DNA from 2 places in the Paucibacter soli genome. Region 2 is predicted to be linked to the other one. Evidence: riboswitches for the same ligand, from Rfam matches in the RefSeq annotation. Region 2 holds a riboswitch; the other holds the start of a gene.
What was found. Region 2 has a riboswitch for thiamine pyrophosphate ahead of thiC (phosphomethylpyrimidine synthase ThiC). Riboswitches for the same ligand answer to the same signal wherever they lie in the genome.

Region 1: it holds a riboswitch for thiamine pyrophosphate, as region 2 does, so the genes downstream of both, WG898_RS11630 (TonB-dependent siderophore receptor) here and thiC (phosphomethylpyrimidine synthase ThiC) in region 2, are expected to answer to the same signal.

The regions. Positions count from the first base shown of each region.
Region 1 covers NZ_JBBHJW010000004.1:379,431-389,533, forward strand. The annotation lists gene modA (molybdate ABC transporter substrate-binding protein) at 1-602, opposite strand, end outside; gene WG898_RS11600 (diguanylate cyclase domain-containing protein) at 697-2,349, shown strand; gene WG898_RS11605 (extracellular solute-binding protein) at 2,444-3,490, shown strand; gene WG898_RS11610 (diguanylate cyclase domain-containing protein) at 3,487-5,199, shown strand; gene WG898_RS11615 (zinc ribbon domain-containing protein YjdM) at 5,211-5,555, opposite strand; tRNA gene WG898_RS11620 (tRNA-Asn) at 5,617-5,692, opposite strand; tRNA gene WG898_RS11625 (tRNA-Asn) at 5,757-5,832, opposite strand; gene WG898_RS11630 (TonB-dependent siderophore receptor) at 5,869-8,007, opposite strand; TPP riboswitch at 8,070-8,172, opposite strand; gene WG898_RS11635 (NAD(P)/FAD-dependent oxidoreductase) at 8,247-9,353, opposite strand; gene fdxA (ferredoxin FdxA) at 9,397-9,720, opposite strand; gene cobA (uroporphyrinogen-III C-methyltransferase) at 9,791-10,103, opposite strand, start outside.
Region 2 covers NZ_JBBHJW010000003.1:265,619-275,721, reverse strand. The annotation lists gene WG898_RS09360 (CAP domain-containing protein) at 1-295, shown strand, start outside; gene WG898_RS09355 (transporter substrate-binding domain-containing protein) at 317-1,132, opposite strand; gene WG898_RS09350 (nuclear transport factor 2 family protein) at 1,315-1,692, shown strand; gene WG898_RS09345 (GNAT family N-acetyltransferase) at 1,849-2,340, shown strand; gene WG898_RS09340 (PfkB family carbohydrate kinase) at 2,542-4,083, opposite strand; gene WG898_RS09335 (thiazole synthase) at 4,080-4,877, opposite strand; gene thiS (sulfur carrier protein ThiS) at 4,885-5,097, opposite strand; gene WG898_RS09325 (FAD-dependent oxidoreductase) at 5,094-6,152, opposite strand; gene thiC (phosphomethylpyrimidine synthase ThiC) at 6,154-8,004, opposite strand; TPP riboswitch at 8,106-8,233, opposite strand; gene WG898_RS09315 (TonB family protein) at 8,352-9,035, shown strand; gene WG898_RS09310 (LysR family transcriptional regulator) at 9,004-9,966, opposite strand.

The DNA of each region.
Region 1 (10,103 bases), on a different contig from region 2:
GCCTTGACCTTGTCCTTATACGCGAGCGCGTCGGTGGCGTAGACCAGGCCGGCCTCGACCTCGCCGCGCGCCACATAGTCCAGGGCCTGGCGCACATTCTGCGCATAGACGGCCTTGGGTTCGATCGCCTCCCAGAGCTGAGCTGCCTGCAGCGCAGCCCTCGCATAACGACCCGCCGGCACGCCCTCGGGTTTGCCCAGCGCGATGCGCCGCACCGCCGGCTGGCGCAGCTCGGCCAATGTCGCCAGCGCCAGCCCGCCCTGGGCCGGGGTTACCAGCACCAGGCGGTTGGCGGCGAAGTTGCGGCGGCTGCCCCTTGCCAGCAGGCCCTGGGCCTCGGCGCGGTCCATGCTTTCCTGGTCGGCCGCGGCGAACACGTCCACCGGCGCGCCCTTGGCGATCTGCGCCAGCAAGGCGTCCGAGGCGGCAAAGTTCAGCAGCAGCCGGGTGCCGGGATGGCGGGCCTCAAAGGCGGGTGCGAGTTCCCGGAAGGCGTTGCTCAGGCTGGAGGCGGCCGAGACGGTGAGATCGGCCGCCTGCGCGGCTGGCCCGGCGAGGCCGAGCAGGCTCAGCAGCAAGGTCGCGATGGGATGCTTGGGCATGGTGAGCGAAATATAACGTACTACATAACGGTTGCGATTCTCCACATCGCATAATCCGCAGGGTCCGCTACCCGGTGCAAAGGCATTCGCTCCGATGAGGTCAACGTCGATCCGAACGCAGCTCTTGTTGTTGGTGCTGGCCATGTCGGTGCCGCTGTGCGCACTGGTGGCGGCGGGCATCTATCTGGACATGCAGGCGACGATTGCGCATACGAAGTCGTCGCTGCGCACGCTCGCATACACCATGATCCGCAACACCGGCGCGACGGTGGCGGGCGCGCACGACAGCCTGCAGCGGCTCGCGGCGCGACCGCTCGTCAAGCTGGTGGATGGCGAGCATTGCGATCCCGCGCTGCAGGACTTTCTCACCATGAATCCGGCCTATGCCAATGTCGCCTATGCGCGTCTCGACGGCGAGGTGGTCTGTTCGGCGGTGCCGCAGGCCAATGGACGCGGTCGCAACATCGGCGCGACCCCCTGGTTCCAGGCGTTCTTGCGTGAGCCGCGCGCCCTGGTGGGGCTGCCCCATCGGGGGCTGATCACCGGAAAATGGGTTTCGGTGATTGGCGCCCCGATACGCAACGACAGCCAGGAGGTCGTCGGCGCGATCTATCTGCCGCTCGATCTGGCGGTGTTCGATCCCCATATACCCGACGCGGGCCTGCCGCCAGACAGCCGCTACGGCTTCTTTGCCGCCGATGGCACCATGATCTGGCGCAATCTGGACCCTGAGGGCGTGATCGGCAGCAAGCCCAACGCAGAGGCGGCGCGCCGCATCGTGGCGGTGCGCGACGGCGAGTTCGAAAGCCTGGCCATCGATGGCGTGGTGCGCTACTTCTCGGTCGTGCCCATGCCCGATACCGGCTGGACCGCCTTTGTGGGCGTGCCGGCGTCGGCCGTCTATCAGGCGGCCAAGCAGCGTGCCCTGCTGAGCATGTTGGCCGCGTTGACGGTGATGGGCTTGCTGGCGGTGCTGGCCGCCTGGCTGGCGCATCGCATCATCCGGCCGATCGCGCAACTGGAGCGGGCGGCGCGGCGGGTGCATGACGGTGACTTCGGTGCCCGCGCGGCGATCGCCGGGCCGGGCGAAATCGCCCGGGTCGCGCAGGCCTTCAACGGCATGGCCGACCATATCCAGGCCTCCACGCGCCAGCTCGAAGCGGAAGTTGCCGAACGCCGCGAGATGGAGGAGCAGGTGCGCCAGATGGCCTTCAGGGATGCCCTGACCCAGTTGCCCAACCGGCGCCTGCTGCACGACCGGCTGAGCCAGGCGATGGCCGCAAGCAGGCGCAGTGCCAGCTACGGCGCCGTGATGTACCTGGATCTGGATCATTTCAAGCCGCTCAACGACCGCCATGGGCATGCCGTGGGCGACCTGCTGCTGGTGGACGCGGCGCAACGCCTGCTGGCCTGCGTGCGCGAGGTCGACACGGTGGCGCGCATAGGCGGCGACGAGTTCGTCGTGATGGTCAGCGAGCTGGGTGAGGGGATTGCTCCATCCACCGCTCAGGCCGAGGCGATCGCTCAAAAGATCCGCCAAGCTCTGGCCGAACCGTTTCGGCTCAGCGATCAGCGCGAGGAAGCTGCCGTGCCCGCGTTGGTTGAACATCTGGGCAGCGTCAGCATTGGCGTGGCGATGTTTCGCGACCACGAAACCCAGCAGGATGAATTGATCAAGCAGGCCGACGCTGCCATGTACCAGGCCAAGGCCGCCGGCGGGAACCGGGTCTGCTTCTTCGGCGCCTAGGTGCTGCAAGGGTCGAGGGCGCGCATACACTGGGCCGGTTGGGACAAAGCAGGACTGAGACTTGTTGTTGAGCTTGGCTGCATGGATGCGGATAGTGCTGCCGCGGTGGGGTTTCGGCCTGCTGCTTGGCGCGGCCCTGTCCGCCAGCGCTGCGCCGACGAGCCTGCGCGTGCTGGCCTGGCCCGGCTATGCCGAGCCCGAGGTGCTGCGCGAGTTCGAGCAGCGCAGTGGCGCCAAGGTGGAGCTGACCATCGTCGGCTCTGACGAGGCCCTGTGGCACCGAATCACCGCCCGCGGCGGCGCCGACTTCGACGTCTTTGCCGTCAACACCGCCGAGCTGCAGCGCTATATCCAGGCCGGCCTGGTGCAGTCCATCGACGTGGAGCTGATCGCCAATACCCGCAAGCAACTGCCGCGCTTTCGCGATCTCGCTGCCATCCCGGGCCTGGTGCATGGCCGCGACGGCCGGGCGCAGACCTTTGCCATCCCCTACACCTATGCGGAGATGGGGCTGATCTACGACAAGCGTCAGCTGCCGCTACCGCCCAGCTCGATCACCGCGCTGTGGGACCCGCGCCTGCGCGGCAAGGTGCTGGCCTATGACGGCGGCACGCACAATTTCTCGCTGGCGGCGCAGGCGCTGGGCAGCGCCTCGCCCTTTCGCCTGGCCAGCGCGCAATGGCCGCGTGCGGTGGACAAGCTGATCGAGCTGCGCCGCAATGTGCTGGGCTTCTACAGCCAGCCGGAGGAGTCGGTGCGCTTGTTCCAGCGCCATGGCGCGGCGCTGATGCACGCCAATTACGGCATGCAGCAGGTGCAGTTGCTGAAGGCCGCCGGCGTGGATGTCGGCTATGTGATGCCGCGCGAGGGCGCACTGGCCTGGCTGGACTGCTGGGCCATCACGCGCGGCGCGCGCGACCGCAAGCTGGCCCATCTCTGGATCGACACCCTGCTTGGGGCCAAGGCCAGCGAGCTGCTGGTGACGCGTCAGGGCCTGGCAAATACCGTCAGCGAAGCACTGCCGCGCCAGCCCGGGCAGGCGCCGCTGTGGCTGGAACCGGTGGAGGACGCCGCGCGGCGCGAGGCGCTGTGGCAGCGCATCCGTTCGGGCGACCGCGCGGCCAAGGTGCTGGCGCCATGAAGGCGATGACACCGGGCATTGCCTGGCGCCTGGGGCTGGCGGTGGCGCTGGTGGGTGTGCTGGCGGCGGGGCTGACCGGCTATTACGGCTATGCCACCAGCCGCAGCATGCTGGTGGCGGGGGCCGAGGAGCGTCTACTCACCGCCACGCGCGTGCTGGTGCGCCAGCTCGCGGTCGACTTGGAGAATATTGCCGAAGACGTGCGCATGGTGGCCGAGCATCCACAGGCGGCACGCCTGCTGCTGCGCACCAGCCCCGGCGCGCCGAGCTCCGAGGAGGACAACGCGGCGCTGCTGTTCGAGCGCGTGCTGGCCACCCATGCCGAGTACTTCCAGATGCGCCTGATAGACGTCGCCGATCACGGGCTGGAACGCATCCGCGTGGACCGCGACGAGCGTGGCCTGGTGCGCGTGCGCGGCGACGACCTGCAGGAGAAGGGCCACTACCCCTATGTGGTCGAGACGCTGCGGCTGCCGCCCGGCGCCGTCTATGTCTCCAGCGCCGCCATCAACCATGAGATCGGCGCCCATGCCGGCCTCGACAAGCCGGCGCTGCAGGTGGCCGCGCCGGTGCGCGACGCGCGGGGCCAGGTGCGTGGGCTGGTGGTGATCAACGTCGACCTGAACGGCCTGTTTGCCCAGCTGGCGGGCGATCTGCCGGCAGGCCTGCAGCTCTACCTGAGCAATGGCGCGGGCGACTTCCTGATCCACCCGGACCGCCGGCAGGCCTTTGCCTTCGATCGCGGCCAGACCGCGCGCATGCAGGACAGCTTCCCGGCCACGGCTGCCTTGGTGGCAGGGACGCCGGGGCGCGGCGATCATGTGGTGACCACGGTGGCGCCGCCGGGGCAGGGTGCCGTGGTGGCTGCCTTCGTGCGCCAGCCTCCCTCCGAGCTGCGGCAGGAGGAGGACTTCGTACTCGGCCTGGCCCAGCCGGTGCAGGCGGTGCTGCTGGAAAGCGCGCGGTTGGGCCAGGTCAGCATGCGCATTGTGCTCGGCTTCAGCGCGCTGGCGATGTTGCTGGCGGCGTTGCTGGCGCGCGCCCTGAGCCGGCCGCTTGGCCAGATCGTGCTGGCGGTGCAGCGCTTCGCCACCGGCGAGCCGGACGATGGCAGCCTGCTGCCCACCGCGCGCGGCGACGAGATCGGCCTGCTGGCGCGCAGCGTGGCCGACATGCAGCAGCAGATCCGTGCGCAGTTTGCCAAGCTGGAGCAGAAGCAGCAGGAGCTGGATCGCCTGGCCAGCCATGACAGCCTGACCGGTTTGCACAACCGGCGCGTCTTCCTGGACCGGCTCGACCATGCGCTGGCCCATGCCAAGCGCAATCAGGGCCGGCTGGCGCTGCTCTTCATCGACCTGAACAACTTCAAGCACATCAACGACAGGCTGGGCCATGCCGCCGGCGATGCGGTGTTGTGCATGCTGGCGCAACGGCTGCGCCAACTGGTGCGCGAGGTGGATACGGTGGCCCGCATGGGCGGGGATGAATTCATCATCCTGCTGGACCAGATCGAGGCGAGCGACGCCGTCGAGACGGTGGCGCAGAAGGTGCGCGAGGCGCTGTCGCTGCCGGTGCACTACGGCGGCGCCGAGCTTGCCTCCGGTGCCAGCATCGGCATCAGCCGCTATCCCGAGGATGGCGAGGGCGCCACCGAGCTGATTGCCGCCGCTGACCAGGCCATGTACCGGGCCAAGGGGCGGCCGGGCTGACCCGCGCTGGCTCAGGCCTTCTTGACGAACTCCGACTTCAGCCCCATCGCACCGATGCCGTCGATCTTGCAGTCGATGTCGTGGTCGCCCTCGGCCAGGCGGATGTTCTTGACCTTGGTGCCGACCTTCACCACCAGCGACGAACCCTTGATCTTCAGGTCCTTGATGACGGTAACGGTATCGCCGTCCTTCAACTCGCTGCCGTTGGCGTCGCGCACCACGCGCACCTCGTCGGTAGCGGCCTCGGCGGCGGTTTCCTTGGACCACTCATGGCCGCATTCCGGGCAGACGAACTGACTGCCGTCCTCGTAGGTGAACTCGGACTTGCATTGCGGGCAATTGGGGAGGGTGCTCATGGCTTGACTCGCGTCGGATAAAGAAAAACCCCCAACACCTTGCGACGTTGGGGGCTCTTGTTGGCTCCTCGACCTGGGCTCGAACCAGGGACCTACGGATTAACAGTCCGGCGCTCTACCGACTGAGCTATCGAGGAATTGATCGGTACTTCTGTAATTGGGAAGCCGCTGCACCTTGCGAAGCAGCGGCTTCATTTTCTGTGGCTCCTCGACCTGGGCTCGAACCAGGGACCTACGGATTAACAGTCCGGCGCTCTACCGACTGAGCTATCGAGGAACAGAGCCTTGCATTATAGACTGAATTTTTGGAGCCTTACAAGCTGTATTCCAAACTTGCACGCCAGGTGCGCGGCGCCAGCGGGTAGAGGTAGCTGTGCTCGTACTGGTAGGGCGATTCGCGCCAGGCGCGCTTGTCGGCCAGGTTGTCCACGCCCAGGCGCCAGACGAGCAGTTGGCGCTGGCCGAGGGCCTGCTCGTAGCGCAGGCCGGCGTCCAGGCGCAGCCAGCCGGGGATGCTGATGCTGTTGTCCGGCAGGGCGGCGCGCGGGCCCTCGTAGACGAGACCGGCGTTCACTTGCAGGCCGGGCAGGGCGGCAAACAGTCGCTGGCGAGCGTTGAGCTTGATCGAGGTCTCCGACACATTGGGACGCTTGAGCGCGTCCAGGCCGGCCACCGAGCTGCCCTCGGTGCGTGCCTTGAGCTTCATGGCGCTGGCAAGCAGGCCGCCGCCGGCCCATTTGATGTCGGCCTGGGCTTCGATGCCGCGGTGGTGGGATCTGCCGTCCGCCTGGCGGGTGCAGGTGGCGGTGTCGTCGCAGCCGCCGATGTCGCGCCATTCGGGCTTGCGGATGTCGAACCAGGCGAGCGACCAGTCCACCGTGCTGGAGCCGGCCTTCAGGCCCAGCTCGAACTGGCGGCTGCGCAGCGCCGGCAGGGCCTGGCCCGCATTGGCATAGCGGCTGCGATTGGGCACCACCTCGGACTCGATGCCTTCGCCCCAGCTGCCATAGGCCATCAGCTCGGCGGCCAGGGTGTAGCTCAGGCCCAGCCAGGGCGTGGTGAAGGACTGCTTGTAGTCGGTGGCGCGCGAGCCATCGGTGCGCACCGATTCACGGTGCAGCCGGGTGTGGCGCAGGCCAGCCCAGGCCTGCCAATCGGCGCCCAGCTGCACGGCATCGCGCAGATAGAGCTCGGTGCTGCGCTCGTCGCGCTTGGTGTTCTCGTCGGTCAGGCTGGGGTCGGCTGGCGTGACCACGTCCTGGTAGATATTGCCCACGCCTGACCAGTTGTAGGCCTGGCGCTTGAAGCGTGCCTCATAGCGGCTGAACAGCAGGCCGGTGCTGAGCTCATGGCGGAGGCCGGCGGTGCTGAACTTGCCGGCCAGCGAGAGGTCCAGGGCATCGCTGTTGCGGCGCTCGCCCTCGCTGCGGAAGTCGTAGCGATCGAAGTCGCCGTTGCTGCAATAGCGGTCGTAGTTGTTCTCGTTCGAGCAGCCATAGGCGTAGGCGAGGCGATCGTCGCTCTTGAGCCGCTGGGCACCCCAATGCGCTTGCACACGCCAGTCTGCGTTGAGGCGTTGCTGCCAGCGCAGCGAGGCATGGCTGTTGTCGAACACCACCGGCAGCGTCCAGGGCAGGTCGTTGAGGTTGGTGCGCGGGTCGATGGTCTTGGCATCGGGCAGGCGGTTGCCCAGCAGGCTGAAGCCGGGCTGGCTGGGCTGCGACTGGCGGTTGAGCTCGAATTCGGCTTCCAGCAGGCTGTCGGCGCCGAGGCGCCAGTCGCCCGCCATGGCCAGCAGGCGGCGCTGGCCATGGGCGCTGTAGAGCTCGGGGCGCAGCTCGGCCGCGCTGGCATTCACGCGCAGGCCAAAGGCCTCGCCGCTGCCGAAGCGCTGGCTCCAGTCCAGCGCCGCCTCGGCCGTGCCGCGCTCGCTGACGCCGAGGCTGACATTGAGCAGATTCGCGGTGGGGCGCTTCACCAGCAGGTTCACCAGGCCGCCGGGCGAGCTGGTGCCAGACTGGATGCCGCTGGTGCCCTTGAGCACCTCGATGCCGGCCTTGTTGCCAAGCGCCAGCGCGGTCTCGGCATTGATGGGCAGGCCATCGCGGCGGTAGTTGAAGCGATTGTCCAGGTCGAAGCCGCGGATCTTCAGGTAGGACACATAGCCGGTCGCGTTGTAGGCGTCGCCGATGCTGGCGTCCAGGCTGGTGATGCCGGCCAGGTTGCTGAGACCGGCGTCGGCCAGGCGCTCGGCATTGATGAGGCTGGCCTGCAGCGGCAGGCGCGCCACCGGCGTCTCGCCAAAGCCGCCGATGTTCACGGGTGCATCGGCGTTGCGGCCGCTCACGGTGACGGTGGGCAGGCTGTTGGATGGCTGGGCCAGGCTCAGGCCACAGCTCAGCGCGGCGGCGCTGGCGATTGCGATACGGGAGAAATGAAATGAATGTGCCATCGTCCTACTACTCATTCGATGGCAGGGCGGCAAAACAGACGAGGCACGAAAGATTGACGGGCCCGGTTGCTGGCTTGCTTCCCTGCGCGAGGATTACCTCAGTCAGGTTCAAAGGGTGTACTCTCAGCCGGCTCATGCAATGAGCCAGCACCCCTAGCGAAGAGCCGCATTCTATCGGCCCGTGAACGAAAAAATGCCCGCTGCTTGAGCGGGCCTTGCCTTGGCGCAACAGCCGGTGCTCAGTCGAACACGGGCGTCTCGACGCCCAGCACCTTGTGCAGCTTGGGGCTGGTGGTGGTGTACTGCAGGTGGATGCGCTTCTCGGGGAAGATATAGGGCGCGGCGGCAAAGGCGGCCAGCGCAGCCTCGTGGAAGCCCGAGAGGATCAGCTTCTTCTTGCCCGGATAGGTGTTCACATCACCTACGGCAAAGATGCCCGGGGTGCTGGTCTCGAACTTCTCGGTGTCGACGACGATTTGCTTGCGCTCCAGCGCCAGGCCCCATTCGGCGATCGGGCCCAGCTTGGGGCTGAGGCCGAAGAACACCAGCACCTGGTCGCAGGGCACGACGCGGGTAACGCCGTCACCGCCGGTGACCTTCACGCCCTTGAGCACCTCGTCGCCCTCGTCGATGTCGGTGACCTGGCCGACGATGAACTGCATCTCGTAGTTGTCGCACAGCTCACGCATCTTGGCCACGCTGGCCGGCGCGGCACGGAAGCCGTCGCGGCGGTGCACCAGAATCACGCTCTCGGCCTTGTTGGCGCTGCCGTCCTGATTGCCGGCACAGAAGTTCAGCGCCCAGTCGAGTGCCGAGTCACCGCCACCGACCACCACCAGGTTCTTGCCGGCGAACTGCGCCGGGTTGCGCACGCGGTAGTGCACCTGGCTGCCTTCGTACTTGTCCAGGCCTTCCACCTTCAGCGTGCGCGGCTGGAACGAGCCCACGCCGCCGGCGATGAAGATGGTCTTGGTGAGGAACTGCGTGCCCTTGGAGGTGGCGACGAAGAAACGGCCATCGTCCTGCTTCTCGACGGTGGTGACCTCCTGGCCCAGATGGAAGGTCGCGCCAAAGGGCTCGATCTGCTTCATCAGGTTGTCGGTCAGCTCCTTGCCGGTGCACACGGGCACGGCCGGGATGTCGTAGATGGGCTTGTCGGGGTAGAGCTCGATGCACTGGCCGCCCGGGTAGGCGAGCGAGTCGATGATGTGGGCCTTGATCTCCAGCAGGCCGAGTTCGAACACCTGGAACAGGCCGACGGGGCCCGCGCCAACGATGACGGCATCGGTTTCGATCACGCCGGCGTGGCCGGCATTGGAGGCAGCGTGTGTCACTTGGTTTTCCATGGAGGTCAGGGCCCCGGACAAGGGGGCAGGGGACGATAGGCGTTCAGCGGATCAGCTCGGACAGCTTGTCGGTCCGGTCTTTCCACTCGTCGGCGTCGGGCAGCGAGCCCTTGCGCTTGGTGATGCTGGGCCATTTCTTGGCCAGGTCGGCGTTGATCTTGATCATGTGCTGCTGGTTGCCGGGCACATCTTCCTCGGGGACGATGGCGTTCACCGGGCACTCGGGGATGCAGACCGCGCAGTCGATGCACTCATCCGGGTCGATGCTGAGGAAGTTCGGGCCTTCGCGGAAGCAGTCGACCGGGCAGACATCGACGCAGTCGGTGTACTTGCAGCGGATGCACGATTCGAGGACGACGTGGGTCATGGAGCAGCTCTGATGTTTTAAGGGCCCTGGGACGTCAATGGAACTCCCCATTGACGGCAAAGCGCGGATTTTAATCGTTCAAGCTCTGGTGCTGGCGTTGACGGCGCGCAAGCGAGGGCTTTTGTTCCTTGGGGGCAGCCTGGGGCAGGGCCTTGGCGCCCGCGCCCACCGTCACCACGGTGGGGCGGCCGCGGTGCAGCATGGCCGCGGCGGCAAGCTCGGACACCCGGTGGTCGCTGGCCAGCGCATCGGCGCAACCGGCGCGCGAAACCACCGCCACCGGCGTATCGGCCGGCCAGCCGGCTTCCAGCAGCTTGCGGCCCAGCGCGGCCAGTTGGCGCCCGGCCATGTAGAAGACCTCGGTGTCGGCGCTCTTGAGCGCC
Region 2 (10,103 bases):
GGCGGCGCGCCACGCCCTGGACATGGCGGCCCATGATCACTTCTCGCACACCGGCACCGATGGCAGCGATGCCGGCGCGCGCATCAGCGCCAGCGGCTATCGCTGGAGCCGCTGGGGCGAGAACATCGCCGCGGGCTATGACAGCAGTGCCGCGGTGGTGGCCGGCTGGATCGCCAGCGAGGGCCATTGCCGCAATCTGATGCAGGCCGAGTTCACCGAGATAGGCCTGGCCTGCGTGCGCAGCAACGCCGGCCAGTACCGCATCTGGTGGGCCCAGACGCTGGCCGCCCCCTGAGTCTTGAGGGCCGCAAGGCGCTCAGCCCGGCTGCAGCCAGAAGGCCTTGCGCTGCAAGGGCGTGGCCTCGGGCAGCAGTGGGTTCGAGAGCCTCAACACCAGGCGCTGCCCGATCTGGTGGCGTGCCAGCAGGGCGCTGTAATGGCGCTGGAAGAGCTTGTCCCAGCTGCCGTCGGCGAGGCATTCCTCCAGCCCCTGGCGCAGCTGCTCGGCGGCCTCGGCATGCCGGGGCGCGAGGAAATAGTAGGAGGCCGTCGGGTAGTACAGCATCACATGCGGCGCGATCACCAGGCCCGCGTCGGCATGCATGGCCAGCTCGGCGTCGATTTCCATGATGGAGCGCGGGAAATAGTCGATGCGGCCGCGCAGCAGCATGCGGAACAGGCCCTCGTAGGAGCTGGAGGTGCCGACGTTCAGGCCGTTGGCGCGCAGCACCTCGGCGTCGGGCCAGTCGTGCCCCTGGCCGGCCACCAGCGGCGCCAGCTCGGCGAGGCTGCGCAGCTGGCGCCAGAAGGGCGCGTCGGCCTGGCGTATCAGCATCAGGCGCCAGCCCAGCAGGCCACGGTCCACCGGGATGCGCACCGGGATCAGGCCCATCGCCTCGCGCTCGCGGTTGGTCATGGTCCACATCAGGTCGAGCGCGTTGCCGCCATGCGCCATCTCCACCATGGTGCGGCTTTGCGCCATCGTCAGAGGCAGCGCCTGCAGGCGGTAGGGCTTGCTGCCGCGGCCCAGCGCGAGCTGCAGCAGCTCGACCATATAGGCCTGCTGCGGGTCCGGCATCTTGTTGTGGCGCGGATAGTGCAGCGCCAATTCGGGCTCGGCGGCGCGGGCCATGGTTGGCGCGAACAGCAGCGCCGCCCCGCTGTGAAGACAGCGGCGGCGTTTCGGGTCTGGCGGGAGTGGCACAGCCGCTACCTTAGCGCATCCGCGCAGTGCCGCTCGCCCGAGTTGTGAGCTGTAAGCTGTATGTAATTACAGTAGACTGCCGGCCATGCGCAGCCAAGCAAGGAGCAAGCATGCCGCCTGACGCCAGAACCCTCGCCACCCGCTTCTGGGAGACCGCCAACGCCACCGACTGGACGAGCTTTGCCGCGCTGCTGAGTCCCGACATGGTCTACGAGGTGCCGCAAACGCGCGAACGCGTGCGTGGGCGCGACGATATGGTGGAGTTCTTTCGCACCTGGCCGGGCGAGTGGCGGGTCGAGCTGCTGCAGCTGATCGCCGATGACAAATCGGCGGTGACGGTGTTCGATTTCGTCTCGCCCGGCGCGCCGAGCATGCGCGGCATGACCTTCTTCGCCGTGGCCGAGGGGCTGATCACCCGCCTCACCGACTACTGGCCCGAGGACTATGAGCCGCCGGCGCGTGCCAGCGCGGTGGTGCGGCGTTACTGAACGAAGCCAGGCGCGGCCGGGCACGCCACAATCGCGCCGGGAGGAACCCATGCAAGAAGCCGTGAGCCTGCTGGCCCTGAGCCGTGAGAACTTCGAAGACACCTGCGAGCCGCCCCTGCCGCGCGGGCAGCAGGACATGCTGGCGGTGCCGGTGCTGTGAGCGCGTTCGAGCTGCTGCCCGCCGGGGCCGAGGACCTGCCGCGCATCGAGCGCCTGATGCAGTTCTACAACTACGACCTGAGCGAGTGGTGCGAGCTTGAGGTCGGTGACGGCGGCCTCTACAACATACGCTCCAAGGCGGCCTATTGGGCGCAGCCCGGGGTGCGGCCCTATCTGCTGCGGGTGCGGGGCGAACTGGCTGGTTTCGCGGTGGTGGACGATGAGGTGCTGGATCCGGCGGCCCAATTCAATATGGGCTACTTCTTCATCGCGCGGCGCTACCGTGGCCGTGGGCTGGGCCTGCCGGTCGTGCAGGAGCTGCTGCGCCGCCATCCGGGGCGCTGGGAGCTTTATCACTACGACAGCAATGTGCCCGCCGGCAGGTTCTGGCGCAAGGTGCTGGGCCAGTCTGCCTGCGCCGGCCTGGAACTGCGTTCGGTGCTAATGGATGACATGCCCGCGCAGCTGTATCGTTTCAGCACCGCTTGATGGTGCGCGCCCTGGGCGGTGGCCCGCGGGGCTGCCATCGGCACATGGCCGCCTGTTGCCGGTTGGTGTGTGCCAAGCGTCGCCGGGGGCGTGGTTCCGCTCGTGCCTGGGCCTCTGGCACAGGCACGAGCGGAATAGGGTCCCATGCGGGCGAGGCGCAGGCGCCCTTGTCGCGCCGGAAACGGACATGGAATTCCGGCGTCAGCCGGGCGCCTGCGCCAGCTCCAGCCCGCGCACCAGGCATACCGCGGCCGGTCCGGCGGCCTGGGCGGCTTGCAGGCGCTCGCGGGTGGTGATGCCGCCTATGGCCACCACCGGCCGCCCGGCCATGCGCACCCACCAGGCCAGGTTGTCCAGGCCTTGCGGCTGCCAGGGCATGTGCTTGGTGCTGGTGGCCCAGATCGGGCCGCAGGCGATGTAGTGTGGCGCCAGGCCGCGCGCGCGCGCCAGCTCCCAAAGGCTGTGGCTGGAAATACCCAGGCGCACATCGGGCTGCAGCAGGCGTGCGCGCGCCGCTGCGGGCAGGGCGGCCCAGTCCTGCTGGCCCAGGTGCAGGGCGCACGCACCGCAGGCCAGGGCCAGCTCCCAATGGTCGTTGATCCACACCTCTTGACTGGCTTGCAGCGCCTTGGCGATGGCGGCGGGCAGCGGGGTGGCGTCGGCGTCCTTGATGCGCAGCTGGATGTGGGCGAAGCGGCCGCCGGCGGCCAGTTCGGCGACACGGCCTGCATCGTCGGTGATGGCGTAGAGCCCGGGCTGGAAGTCGGTGGGCGGCAGGGCGCCGCGCAAGACCTGGCCCCAGCGGGCTGGCGCGAATTCTTCGCCGAAGCCCATCACCGGCATGGCGCCTGGGTCCTTGATGAAGCCAGGGCCGGGGCGCACCGGGCCGGCGCCCGCGCCGGCGGCGTAGCCATCGCGCACGGCGGTCCAGGCCAGCATCTTCGCCAGCAGCACCGCGTCGGGCAGCGCATGGCCACGCGCCAGCCCCGCGGCGGCCGCGCTGGCAAAGCAGCAGCCGCTGCCATGATGGTGGGTCGAGGGCAGGCGCGGCAGCGCCAGCCAACCGTCGGCCAGCTCGCTCGCGAGCCAATCGAGGGCCAGGTCTTGCGCGGCCGGGTCGGGGCTGTCGCCGCCGGTGATACACACCGCCTGCGCGCCCAGCTCCCGCAGGGCCTGGGCCAGCTGCGGCACCGAGTGAGAACGCGGCGGCACGCCAGCCAGGCGCTCGGCCTCGCGGTGGTTGGGCGTGACGAGGGTGGCGCGCGGCAGCAGCAGCTCGCGATAGGCGGCGATCAGGGCGGCATCCGCAAACGCGGCGCCACCGGCCGTGGCGGCCAGCACCGGGTCCACCACCAGCGCCACGCTGCCATCGCGGCGCAAGTCATCCACGCAGCGCGCCACCGCCTGCACCGCAGCCACGCTGGCCAGCAGGCCGGTCTTGATGACGCGCGGGCGCAGGTCAATCGCCAGTGCGTCGAGTTGGCTTTGCAGCTGCGCGGGCGGCAGCGCATGCACGGCCACGACGCCGCGTGAATGCTGGGCCGTGACGGCGGCCACCACCGGGCACAGATGCACGCCCAGGGCGGCGGCGGCGCGCTGGTCGGCGCTCAGGCCGGCGCCACCGCCGCTGTCGGTGCCGGCGATGGACCAGATGATGGGCAGGGTCGGGTCTTGCGCCCAGGCACCATGCCAATCAACCGCGCTGGCCCAGGGCGAGGGCAGGCAGGGGTGGGGCGCTTTCATGACAGCAAGAAGGCGTGGCCGCCGACGGGCGTGCTGGGCACGGCGAAGTCCTGCGCCGGCATCAGCCCGGCGAGAAAGGCCTGGCGGCCGGCGCGCACCGCGTCGCGGAAGGCGCTGGCCATGCGCACCGGGTCGCGCGCCTGGGCCACCGCCGAATTCAGCAGCACCGCGTCGTAACCCAGCTCCATGGCCTGGGCCGCATGCGAGGGCGCGCCCAGCCCGGCGTCGACGATCAGTACGGCCTCCGGCAGGCGCTCGCGCAGCGTGCGCAGGGCCCAGGGGTTGAGTAAACCCTGACCCGAGCCGATCGGCGCGCCCCAGGGCATCAGCACGGCGCAGCCGGCGTCCAGCAGGCGGCGGCACAGCACCAGATCGTCGGTGCAATAGGGCAGCACGGTGAAGCCGAGCTTCACCAGTTCGCCAGCGGCGGCCAGCAACTCGAAGGGGTCGGGCTGCAGGGTGTGCTCGTCGCCCGTGACCTCCAGCTTGATCCAGTCCGTGCCATAGAGCTCGCGCGCCATGCAGGCCAGCTGCACCGCCTCGCCGGCGCTGCGGCAGCCGGCGGTGTTGGGCAGCAGGCGCGCGCCCTGGGCGCGTGCGGCGGCCAGCGCCATTGCGACAAAGCCGTTGTCGCCCGCGGTCTCTGCCATGCTGCGTTTCAGGCCCACGGTGAGCAGCTGGGTGTCCGACGCCTTTACCGCCTCGGCCAGCAGCTGCGGATTGGGGTAGCCCGCTGAGCCGAGCAGGAAGCGGCTGGACAGCGGGACTCCAGAGATTTCGAATTTGTCGATCATGGTCGATTCATCCACCAACAATGGGTTTGAAGAGCAAGACCTTGTCACCGTCTTGAAGCAGGGTGCCAGGTCTTGCATCACGCGCCACGAACTGGCCGTTCAACGCGGTGGCCACGCTGTGCGGCTCGTGCGCCAGTTCATTCAGCAGCTCAGCCAGGCTGCTGCCGGCCGGCAGCTCAAGAGCCTGTTCGTCCATCAAGACCTCGATCTTGCTGTTCATGTCAGCCTCGCCAATTGGGTTTGCGTCAGCAGGCGCTGCACCAGGGCCGGCGCCAGCAGCCAGCCATGGCGGAACAGGCCGTTGAGCTGGATCAGGCCGGGCGCGCTATGCGCATGCGGGCGGTGGTGGGGCAGGGCGGGGCGCAGATTGCGATCCAGCCGCGTGATGCGGGCCTCGCCCAGCTGGGGCATCAGGCTGTGGGCCGCGGCCATCAGCTCCACCGCGCTTTGCAGGCTGACGGGCGAGCGGTCCTCGCTCTCGATCTCGCTGGCGCCGATCAGCAACTCGTCTGCGCTGCGCGGCACCAGGTAGACGCAATGGCGTGGGTGCATCAGGCGCAGCGGTCGGCGCAGGCCGTGGCCGGCCAGTTGCAGCGCCACCACCTCGCCGCGCACGCCGCGCAGCGGCAGGGCGGCGCGGGCGCCGAGGCCGCGCGTGTCGATGGACCAGTCGGCCTTGACTCGGCTGCCATCGCCAAGCGTGATCCGGCCGGCCTGCACCTCCGCCACCGGGCACTGCCAATGCCACTGCACACCATGCGCCGAGGCGTGCAGCGCCTGCATGGCTTGCAGCGGATTGATCAGCCCCTCGCCCGGCAGCAGCCAGGCCTGCGGGCCGGCCAGCAGCGCGGGCTCCAGCTCGCGCAGCTGGGCGGCGCTGAGCGGCTGTGCCGCCGGGAAATCACCATGGGCGGCATGCTGCTGCAGGCGCTGCAGCACGCGCGCCGCGGCGCCCTGGTCGGGTCGGTGCGCCAGCAGCAGGCTGCCCTCGGTCTGCAGGCTAACGGGCTGATGCAGCGCCGCGACGATGGCGGGCCACAGGCGCAGCGAGTCGAAGCCCAACGCCGCCACCTCGGCCTCGGCACGGTCCAGCTCGGCCAGCGGGCTGAGCATGCCGGCGGCGGTGAAAGCGGCCGCACCCTGGCCGTCAAAGGCCGGCGCGGGGCCGGGTCCGGCGTCCCAGACCTGCACCGCATGGCCGGCCCGGCTCAAGGCCCAGGCAAACAGGCGGCCGGCCAGGCCGGCGCCGGCGATTGCGATCGTTTCTTTCGCCATCTCAGGCCTTCGCGATCGGGATATACAACTCGCCGCCCTGCGCCTTGAACTCGGCGCTTTTTGCCGCCATGCCCTCGGCGTACTCGCGCACATCCTGGGTGATCTTCATCGAGCAGAACTTGGGCCCGCACATGGAGCAGAAATGCGCCACCTTGGCGCTGTCCTTGGGCAAGGTCTCGTCGTGGAATTCGCGCGCGGTCTCGGGGTCGAGGCCAAGGTTGAATTGATCGCTCCAGCGGAACTCGAAGCGCGCCTTGCTGAGTGCGTCGTCGCGGGCGCGCGCGCCCGGGTGGCCCTTGGCGATGTCGGCCGCATGGGCGGCGATCTTGTAGGCCATCAGGCCGGCTTTCACATCGTCGCGATTGGGCAGGCCCAGGTGTTCCTTGGGCGTGACATAGCAGAGCATGGCGCAGCCGAACCAACCGATCATGGCCGCGCCTATGCCGCTGGTGATGTGGTCGTAACCGGGTGCGATGTCGGTGGTGAGCGGTCCCAGGGTGTAGAAGGGTGCCTCATCGCAGTGTTTCAGCTGCTCGGTCATATTGGCCTGGATCATGTGCATGGGCACATGGCCGGGGCCCTCGATCATGGTCTGCACATCGTGCTGCCAGGCGATTTTTGTGAGCTCGCCCAGCGTGCGCAGCTCGGCGAACTGGGCCTCGTCATTGGCGTCGGCCAGCGAGCCCGGGCGCAGCCCATCGCCCAGCGAGAAGCTGACGTCGTAGGCCTTCATGATTTCGCAAATCTCTTCGAAATGCGTGTAGAGAAAATTCTCCTGGTGGTGGGCGATGCACCACTTGGCGAGGATGGAGCCGCCGCGCGAGACGATGCCGGTGCGGCGCTTCACCGTCATCGGCACAAAGGGCAGGCGCAGGCCGGCATGGATGGTGAAGTAGTCCACCCCCTGCTCGGCCTGCTCGATCAGCGTATCCCTGAACAAGTTCCAGCTGAGATCCTCTGCCACCCCGCCTACCTTCTCAAGTGCCTGGTAGATAGGCACGGTGCCGATCGGCACCGGGCTGTTGCGGATGATCCAGTCGCGCGTGGTGTGGATATTGCGGCCGGTGCTGAGGTCCATCACCGTGTCGGCACCCCAGCGCGTGCTCCACACCAGCTTTTCAACCTCTTCCTCGATGCTCGAGGTGACCGCCGAGTTGCCGATATTGGCATTCACCTTGACGAGGAAGTTGCGGCCTATCGCCATCGGCTCCAGCTCGGGGTGGTTGATATTGGCCGGGATGATGGCGCGGCCGCGCGCCACCTCGTCGCGCACGAACTCGGGCGTGATCTGCGCCGGGATGCTGGCGCCAAAGGCGTTGCCGGCCAGGCGCGCCTCGCGCTCGGCATCAAGCTGGTATTCCTGCATCCATGCGTGGCGCTGGTTCTCGCGGATCGCCACAAACTCCATCTCGGGCGTGACGATGCCGCGGCGCGCATAGTGCAGCTGGGTCACGTTGGCGCCGGGCTTGGCGCGGCGCGGCTGGCGCTGCAGGCCGGCGCTGAGGGCCTGCAGCTTGAGCTGCTGTTCCTGATCGCGCAGGCCGTCGTCGATCAGCTGGATGCGCCGGCCCTCATAGGCCTCGGTATCGCCACGCGCTGCCACCCAGGCGGCGCGCGGCGCGGGCAGGCCGCGGTGCACGTCGATGGGCGCCACGGCGTCGGTGTAGGGGCCGGAGGCGTCGTAGACGGTGACGACCTCGCCGTTGGTGAGCGCGATCGCGCGCATCGGCACGCGCAGCTCGGGGTGCAGCTTGCCGCTCAGGTATTGCTTGCTGGAGCCGGGCAGGGGCTCGCGGGTCAACTCGATGCTGCCGCCGAGGCCTTCCAGGCCTGGCTCGGTCACGCTGTTCATAGGGCTCGTCCTCCGGTCTTGGCTGAGAAGACTCCGGAGACAGAACAGGAGGCGGGACGGACGGGCGCGCGGGGCGGCCTGAGGCCCGCGCGGCGGTGGCGGGCATGCAGACAAGCTCTTCTTACGCCGGTACGAGCCGGATCAAGTTCAGCGGGTCCGTGGCTTCCACCACATCTCAGCCCGGCGCGACGCGATTGCGACGCACGGCAGGGCTCCCCGGAGCGAGGCGTGAGTATAGGCGGCAAGCGTGAAAACTCTGACGCTGCTGCGGGCAAACCCCTGGCCGGGCCGGCCGGGGGCGCTGCGTACACTCCCCACGCTCACTCCGCCGCGAACAACGCTCAACGATGAACCGCTTCTCGCCCACCACCAGCCTGTGCCGCCTGGCGCTGGCCATCGGCCTAGGCGTGCTGGCGCTGGGCGCTGGCGCCCAGCAGCTGGGCGACCTGGAAAAGAAGTCGGCGCTCAGCGATGCCGAGCGTGCCAAGCGCGACGCCGACAAGGTGTTCCAGTGGATCAAGTTCAACGCCGACAAGGCGCCCGCCAAGCCCGCCGCGCCTGCACCGGCGCCGGCCAAGCCGGTGGCCAAGGCCGCGCCGCGGCATGAGGCGCCGGCGCCCAGCCGTAAGGTCGAGGAAGCGCAGACCCAGCCCGAGCCTGCCCTGGCCAGCGCCGCCAGCAGCAGCCCCGCGCCCGAGCCGGTGCAACTGGCCGCCGCGAGCCCGACGCTGAATCCGCCGCCGCCCGCCGCCATTGCGCCGGCGCCCGAGCCCGAAACCGAGGTAGCGCTGCAACTGGTCAGCAAGGTCGAGCCCGAGATCCCGCGCCAGCTGCTCAGCAGCGTGCGCAGCGGCCTGGTGGTGGTGAAGTTCACCGTCGAGCCGAATGGCGCGGTGAGCGGGGCCGAGGCCACCAAGAGCTCGCATCGCAAGCTTGCGGTGGCGGCCATCGATGCCGTCAACCAGTGGCGCTTTGCGCCCATTCCCAAGGCCCGCGAGGTCAGCGTGGAGATTGGCTTTCAGGCGGAGTAGGGCTTGAACTGGCCGGGCAGCTTGAGAGAGCGTCGCTCATCGCCTCGATGAAGAGGCGGGTGCGCAAGGGCATCAGACGGCGCTCGGGGAATACCGCCCAGCAGGCGTGCGGCGGCAGGCACCAGCCGGGCAGCACGCGCAGCAGTTCGCCGCGTTCCACAAAAGGCTGCGCGAAATGCTCGCCCACCGCGGTGATGCCCAGGCCCGCGCAGGCCATGCGCAAGAGCATGTCGGGCGCATTCACCAGGGTGCGCTGAGCGGGGGTTCCCTGCCAGCGCTGCGCTTGTTCCCCTTGGCCGCCTTCTGCACGCATCAGGGTCCAGGGCAGGGGCTCGCCGGTTCGACCGAGGATCATCAGACCCTGCATGCTGGTCAGCGCTTCGGGCAGCTGTGGTTCGCCATGCCGGCGCAGGTAGTCGGGCGCCGCGTACAGGCCGACGTCGATCTGCGCCAGTCGGCGCGCCGCGAGCTGCGAATCTTCCGGCAGGCTGCCCATGCGCACCGCCAGGTCGAAGCCCTCGGCGATCAGGTCGACGCGGCGGGGTGAGAGGTCCAGCTCCAACTGCACCTCGGGGTAGTCCAGCACATAGCGGCACAGCATGCCGCTCAGCGCCTGGTTGGCAAAGTCCCCCGGCATCGAGACGCGCAGCCGCCCGGTGGGGCGCTGCTGGCGGTGCAGGGCCAGGGCCAGGGCGCCATCCACCTCGGCGGCCAGCACGCGGGCGTGTTCCAGCACGCCCTGGCCGAATTCGGTCAGCGCCAGCCGGCGCGTGCTGCGCTGCAATAGCTTCTCGCCCAGGCGCTGCTCCAGCGCGGCGATGCGGCGCGACACGGTGGACTTGGGCAAGTGCACCCGCTCGGCCGCGCGGCTGAAGCTGCCGGCCTCCATCACGCGGGCAAACAGCAGCAGATCGTCGGCGTCCAGGCTCATGGGTGTGGTTGATTGTTCCGCAGGCGGAACGATCATATCCATTCTGAGGTCTTCTGTAGCTTTGATGCGATCAATACAGTTCATCCCATGGTCTTTCAGTTCAAGACCCGATCAACCAGGCAAACCAACGGAGCCCC